One region of the Pseudomonas sp. E1BtOHC1 genome, then DNA from elsewhere that is predicted to be linked to it. Evidence: riboswitches for the same ligand, from Rfam matches in the RefSeq annotation. Region 1 holds a riboswitch; the other holds the start of a gene.
The links. A riboswitch is a leader RNA that binds a small molecule or an ion and turns the genes downstream of it on or off. The one in region 1 is predicted to bind cobalamin.
Positions count from the first base shown of each region.

Region 2: it holds a riboswitch for cobalamin, as region 1 does, so the genes downstream of both, ACSSVC_RS15350 (TonB-dependent receptor plug domain-containing protein) here and cobW (cobalamin biosynthesis protein CobW) in region 1, are expected to answer to the same signal.

Region 1 covers NZ_CP196023.1:5,072,351-5,075,847, reverse strand. The annotation lists gene ACSSVC_RS22750 (cobalamin biosynthesis protein) at 1-206, opposite strand, end outside; gene ACSSVC_RS22745 (CbtA family protein) at 203-904, opposite strand; gene ACSSVC_RS22740 (CbtB domain-containing protein) at 916-1,104, opposite strand; cobalamin riboswitch at 1,203-1,435, opposite strand; cobalamin riboswitch at 1,509-1,720, shown strand; gene cobW (cobalamin biosynthesis protein CobW) at 1,819-2,889, shown strand; gene cobN (cobaltochelatase subunit CobN) at 2,893-3,497, shown strand, end outside.
Region 2 covers NZ_CP196023.1:3,339,983-3,343,479, forward strand. The annotation lists gene ACSSVC_RS15345 ((2Fe-2S) ferredoxin domain-containing protein) at 1-128, opposite strand, end outside; gene ACSSVC_RS15350 (TonB-dependent receptor plug domain-containing protein) at 140-2,188, opposite strand; cobalamin riboswitch at 2,218-2,420, opposite strand; gene ACSSVC_RS15355 (arginine N-succinyltransferase) at 2,454-3,497, opposite strand, start outside.

The DNA of each region.
Region 1 (3,497 bases):
AGTGGCAGTGCCAGTTGCTCGGCCAACTCCAGCAGACCGGGCTCGGCCTGTTTCAGGTCGATGCTCGCCAGGGCGAAAACCTGCTGCGTATCGATGCGATGGGCTTCCAGCACCTGATCCAGCAGCGCGCGCAGCGTGGTCACCGGGCAGCCTTTCTGGCAGCCCAGGCCGACCACCAGGGTCGACGCTGCGCGCACTTCGATCATGCCGAGTACTGATCCGTGTTCCTGCGCCGGAACAACCAGGCGCTGATCAGCCCGAGGGCCAGCCAGAAGGCGGCATTGGTCAACTGCGAGGCGATTTTGAATTGTGCCTCCAGCTCTTCCGGGGCCAGCATCGAATGCACTTCCGGTTGTGGCGCGCCGATCACGTGAGGCACGGCGATGATGGCCGCGCCCAGCAGTTTCAGCAGCCAGTTGCCGGCGAACACGATCAGGGCAAGGCCCACGGCGGTGGAAGCGGCAGCGCCGACCCACCACACCTGGCGCTGTACCAGGTCGGCGGCGGCGGTGCCCGGCAACTCCGGTGGCAAGCCCAGGGTCGGCGCCAGGCAGAAGGTCGCATAACCCGCCAGGCCCCAGAGCAGGCCCTGGGAGGTGCGGCTGGGCGCCCGCAGGGTGTAGAGCCCGGCCAGCATCAGGGCGAAGCCGACGGCCACCACCAGATTGCCGCCCGTGGTGGACAGCACTCGCTGCCAGCCATCTTCCGGTTCCCAGGCTTCGGCGTCGTGGCTGTGGCCGGCCATGGCGCCTTCGGCGTGTTCATGGACTTCTGCGGCCGGGGCCTTTTCATAGGTTTCCGCCTGCAGAATCAGCGGGGCCACCCAGAAGCTTTGCAGCAGGGTCAGCAGCAAGGCCGCCAGCAACCCGGTGAACCCTGCGGTTTGCGCAATACGCTTGATCATGTCGGCAGGTCTCAGTGGCAAGGGAAAGCAGCGCTGTGACGGGTGTCGTGGGCGGCGTTGTGCACCGCTTCGATATGGGAGAAGCCGGCGAAGTACACCAGGCAGGCGCCCAGCAGCGAAGCGCCGATGGCGGCCACCAGGCGCTGGCTCAGGGTGGAGGTGCTGCTGGTGGAATGGCTGGTGCTGCTGATGATCGACATGGCGCTTCCCTCTGGAGTGTCAGCGGGGAGAGTGGCGCAGGAAAACCCCGCGTGACCGGCACGCAGGGTTTGCAACAGCGCCCGCCCACCGCGGGTTTGTTATGTGTGTGTTGCGGGCCGGTCTCCGGGCTGGCGAGGGGCAGGGGCCGAGTCATGTCGGACCGTGCCGGCAAGTGTCGCCTTCCCATGCCTTGGCACAGTGGATCTGACACTTCGCTCGCTTACCGTTGCGGGGGCAGCACCGGACTGGTCACGGCTTTTGTAGTAAAGCACGTGATTCACCGGTTTCCCGTTTCACCCTGTGAAGGGCACCCGTAACAAGGCGCGTAGGAAATCATGGCCGGGGTAACGTCGTCAATTGCGGACGCCGGCGCATTGCCGATTGACCGTCCCCCGCGCTCTGCGTAGCCTTGCGCCTTCGAGGTTCTTCGGCCAGCGGTCGAAGCTAAGAAGGGAACGCGGTCGATGCCGCGGCTGCCCCCGCAACTGTGAAGGGTTTCATTTCTGCAAGGCCACTGCATTCGCGTCCGGAACGCCTGCGGGAAGGCGCAGAAACCGCCAGTCCAATGACTGGCAAGCCCTCAGCCAGGAGACCTGCCTCGATCCCAGATTCTCACTACAACCGGGCGGGGTGATCCGGTGGCGAAATCTCCGCGCGCCCCTGCGCTGCGGCTCTCGTCCCGTTTGCCCGCCACCTTTGCCAAGGGGCATCCGATGAAAACACTGGCCAAACTTCCCGTCACCATCGTCACCGGCTTCCTTGGCTCGGGTAAGACCACCTTGCTGCGGCACATGCTGGATAACGCCCAGGGCCGGCGCATCGCGGTCATCGTCAACGAGTTCGGCGAGCTGGGCATCGATGGCGAGATCCTCAAGCAATGCTCCATCGGCTGCACCGAGGAAGAGGCCAGTGGCCGGGTCTATGAACTGGCCAACGGCTGCCTGTGCTGCACCGTGCAGGAAGAGTTCTTCCCGGTGATGCGCGAACTGGTGGCGCGCCGCGGCGATCTGGATCACATCCTCATCGAAACCTCCGGCCTGGCCTTGCCCAAGCCCCTGGTCCAGGCCTTCCAGTGGCCGGAAATCCGCAGCGCCTGCACCGTCGATGCAGTGATCACCGTGGTCGACAGCCCTGCCGTGGCCGCTGGCACCTTCGCCGCGTTTCCCGATCAGGTGGACGCCCAGCGCAAGCTCGACCCCAACCTGGACCACGAATCGCCCCTGCATGAGCTGTTCGCCGACCAGCTGTCCAGCGCCGATCTGGTGATCCTCAACAAGACCGACCTGATCAACCCCGAAGACCTGGCCAAGGTGCGCCTGGAAGTGGCCGAAGAGCTGCCGCCAGCAGTCAAAGTCATCGAAGCCAGCAGCGGCCGCCTGCCGCTGGACGTGCTGCTGGGCCTGGGCGCCGGCTCCGAGGAGCACATCGACGGCCGCCACAGCCACCACGATCACCACCACGACGGTGACGACGACCACGACGATCACGATCACGACGCCTTCGATTCCATCTCCATCGAACTGCCCCAGGCCGACGAAAGCCTGCTGCTGGACGCCCTGACCCAACTGGTGGTCAAGCACGGCATCCTGCGGGTCAAGGGTTTTGCCGCGATCCCCAACAAGCCGATGCGTCTGCTGATCCAGGGCGTGGGCACGCGCTTCGACAAGCACTTCGACCGCAAGTGGGGTGCTGACGAAGCCCGCACCACGCGCCTGGTGCTGATCGGCCAGGAACTGGACGCCGCTCAGCTCGAAGCGCAACTGCGCGCCGCCCTCAGCGTGTAACCCATGCACCTGCTCAGGACCCAGCCCGGCGGTTTCGTGTCGGATGACAACATTGCCGACCTTGGACAGACCCCCGCCGAGCTGGTGATCCTGTGCAGCGGCGACTCCAGCCTGGCGCTGCTGGCGGACGCTGCCGAGCAATTGCCCGAGGACTACCCCAGCTTTCGCCTGGCCAACCCGATGCAGGTGCAGAACCATGCGTCGGTGGACCTGTATGTGGACGAAGTGCTGCGCCACGCCAAGGTGATCCTGATTTCCCTGCACGGCGGCATTGGTTACTGGCGTTACGGCGTCGAACGGCTGGTGGAACTGTCCCGACGCGGAGTGCAGTTGATCCTGGTGCCGGGGGACGATCGCCCGGACCCGGAGCTCAGCGACCTGAGCACGGTGCCGGCCACCGAGCGTGATCGCCTGTGGCAATACTTGCGTCAGGGCGGCCGCGATAACGCCTTGAACTTCTATCGTTGCCTGGCCAGCGGTCTGCTGGGGCGCGACTACCCCTGGAGCGAACCGCAGACCCTGCCACGCACGGCGATCTATCACCCACACAAAAGCCAGGCCACCCTCAGCGACTGGCAGGCCGATTGGCAGCCCGATCAAGCAGTGGC
Region 2 (3,497 bases), 1.7 Mb from region 1:
GTGTCGATCACCCGGGTGCCGGCGTCATCGCTGCGCAGCGCCTTCAGCTCCCGGCCAAAGGCCTCGCCCAGGGCGCCGCCGTGCAGGCCGGGGCCGACGAACAGCACCCGTTGATAGTCCTTGTGCATGTCGATGGGCCTCAGAAGCGGTAGGTGTAGCGTACTTCGGTAGTGAAGGGGCGGCCGAGGTTGTCCACCGCCGGCGAGCTGCTGGTCATGCTGGTGGTGTAGTCGCGGTCGAACAGGTTCTCCACCAGCAGGCTCAGGCGATGTTGCTGGGCCCTGTCGAGGTAGCGATAGGCATCGGCGTCGACCACCGAGTAGTGGCCGTAGTCGACCTTCTTCGCGCTGTCGATCTGGCCGATGTAGCGGAGTGCACCACCCACTCCCCACTGACGATCCTCGGACTCGTAGCCCAGTCGCGAGCGGGCGAAGAAGCCGGGGATATTGCTCAGGGTCACGCCGTTGCGCGACTCCAGCAGATTGCGGGTCAGGTCCGCCGAGAGGTTCCATCGCGGGCTGAACTGCCAGCGGCCGTCGACCTCCATGCCGCGCACCTTGATCCGCCCCTCGCCATTGACCCAGCGGATGCCATCGAGGGCGATCAGGTCGTCGATCTTGCGCTGGAAGGCGGTGACGCTGGCGTTGAACTCGCCGGCCAGCAGGCTGCCCTTGTAGTCCAGGCCGAGTTCAGCATTCAGGCTCTTTTCCGGCTTGAGGTTGCGGTTGCCTTGTTCGTAGTCCTCGTTGACGAACAGCTGCTCGGCGTTGGGCAGCTTGAAGGCGCTGCCGTACTGGCCGCGCAGCTGCCAATGGGCATTGAGGTCGTACAGGGAGGTGAGCATGCCCACGGTGGCGCTCTCGCCGCCGCTCATCTTCTCGTGGCGGATGCCCAGGCCCGGATGCCAGTCGGGCAGGGCCGCGAACACCGGCCGCAACTGGGTGTACAGGGCATTGGCCTGGGCCTGGTTATTGTCGATCTTTAGCACATCGTCCTGGCCCTTGAACCACTGGTTGTCGGTGCCGAACACCAGCACATGGCCGCCGTCCAGCTCGGCCTTGCCTTCGGCCTGCAGGCCCCAGTCGGTGAAGCCCCAGTAGTCGTTACGGTTCCTGGTCACCAGACTGCCGTCTTTGAGGCTGTCGATCTTGGTGTAGCGCGTGTCCCAGTCGTTGACATGGCCCTTGATGAAGTAGCTGAAGCGCTCGCTCAGGCGCTGCTCGAAGGTCGCGGTGGCGATCTGCTGGACGCGGTCGTTGGTGGTTTTCTTGTTGTTCACCGGGCGGGCGAAATCCAGGTTGGCATCGCTGTACTGGTAGAACAGTTCCAGGCGCGAATCGTCGGCGAAGCCCTGGATCGCCTTGGCGCCGAAGGTGGTCACTTCATAGGCGCGTTTCTTGTCCCGGGTGCTGGCGCTGTAGGCGCTGTTGCGATAGGGCTGGTAACCATCGGAGACGTTGTGGCTGACATAGGCCAGCAGGCCCAGGTCGCCCAAGCCGTTGCTGAGGATGCGCTCCACCCGGGCATCGCCGCTTTGGCCCATGAAGCTGTCCAGGCCCAGGTTGACCTCGCCGGAGGTGTCGCGGGTCTGGGGGCTGCGGGTGACGATGTTGATCACCCCGGACACCGCCTGGGTACCGAACAGCAGGCTCTGGCCGCCCTTGAGCACCTCGATGCGCTCGATGGCATTGGCCGGCAAGGTGTCCAGGTACAGGCCGCCGTACAGGCGGTTGTTCAGGCGTACGCCGTCCAGCAGGATCAGGGTGTCGTCGTTGCGGCCCCCCAGCAGGGAATAGGTGCCGTAGTCGAAGGGGCCGTTTTTCGGCGCGACGTAGAGGCCGGGCACGTACATCTGCAGGACCCGGGTGATGTCGCTGCTGGGGCCGGCGCGTTCGATCTGCTGGCGATCGATGATCTCCACCTTGCTGCCGTACCTGGCCATCTCGGCCACGGTGGTGGATTCCACCGAAGGCGCGGAAACGAACTGCTGCTCCAGTTGCAAGCCGCTGTCCTCGGCCAGCAGCAGGGGGCTGAACAGGCAGCCCAGCAGGGCGCCCCCCAGGGAGCAGCGCGGTGCACGCCAGTCGCAGGCAGGGGAAGTGTCGAAGGTTGTTGTCATTCTTGGTCTTCTCGAAAGTGTCTTCGGGAAGCACGCAGGAGAAGGTATCGGCCACAGGCACGCGACCATACCGGCCCATGCCCGCCCACCGCAGGATTGCCAAACAGAAGTTCCAGGCCGGTCTCCGGGCTTGCGAGTCTGGCGGCATTCGCCTTCCCATACCTTGGGTACAGTGGCGTGTTGAATGCAGCACTCGCTTACCGTTGCGGGGGCAGCACCGGACTGGCCCTGAAGGGGCGCACCGGTTTCCCGTTTCACCTCGTGCACGGCGGCATGAGGCACCTGAAACTGGGCGGCATATGAACATTCGCCCCGGCGTTCGTCAATCTCGTGGCTACAGGGGCAGGGCGGCGCCAGGCGCGAGGGCGATGCCGGACGGGCCCAGAGGCCGCGCCGGGCAGGCCAACAGTGGCACGGCGCGTACCGAGTCCCCTGGCTGCAGTTGCAGGCGTTTGGCGGTCAGGCGGTCCACCAGCAGGCAGCCGGCTACCAGGCGCCCGGGGGCGGCGGTGATGCGGCAGCTTTCCAGGCGGCGGTTGTGAATCAGCCACACCGGCGCCTGTTCGTCCGGGCTGCCCACCAGCAAGGGCAGGGTCTGGCTTTCACGCACGCTGCGGATCTTCGCCACTTCGGCCTCGATCAGCGGCCCGCCGTCGAAGATATCGATGCAGCCCTGATGGCTGAAGCCTTCGTCGCGCAGGATGTTCACCGCCTGCTCGGTGCTCTGGTGGGCCTGGCCGATGGCCGCCTGGGCCTGTGGGCTGAGCAGGCAGGTGTACAGCGGCTGGCGCGGCATCAGTTCGGCGATGAAGGATTTGCTGCCATGGCTGGACAGGCGATTGGCCTGCTGGAAGTCCATCTTGAAGAAGTGTCGCCCCAGGCTGTCCCAGAACGGTGAGCAGCCCTGGCTGTCGAGCTGGCCACGCAATTCGGCCACCAGCTTGTCGCCGAACAGCGCCGGGTGCTCGGCGACGAACAGCAAGCGTGCAGTGGACAGCAGGCGGCCGGTGTAGCCCTGGCGCTGGTCGCGCCGCAGAAACAGCGAGCACAGCTGGGATTGCCCGGTCATCTCGTTGCACAGGAACAGGGTCGGAACCTGCTTGTCGATACCCAGCCCCGGGGCTCTGCCACGGGTGATGCCGACCCGGTAGTTGTAGCAAGGCTCGCGCAGGCCGATAGCGCCGCTCAGGCCACAAATGCCGATGACTTGCTGGTCGTCGTCCTCCAGCACGAACAGGTAGTCGGCATCGGCCCGTTCCACCTGGCTGGCGAAGGTGCGCTGAGCCCAGCGCAAGCGATGGGCCAGGCGCTCGGGGTCGGTGGAGAGGTTGTTCAACTCGCGACAGCTGCCTTCCAGCAAGGCCAGCACCCCCGGCAG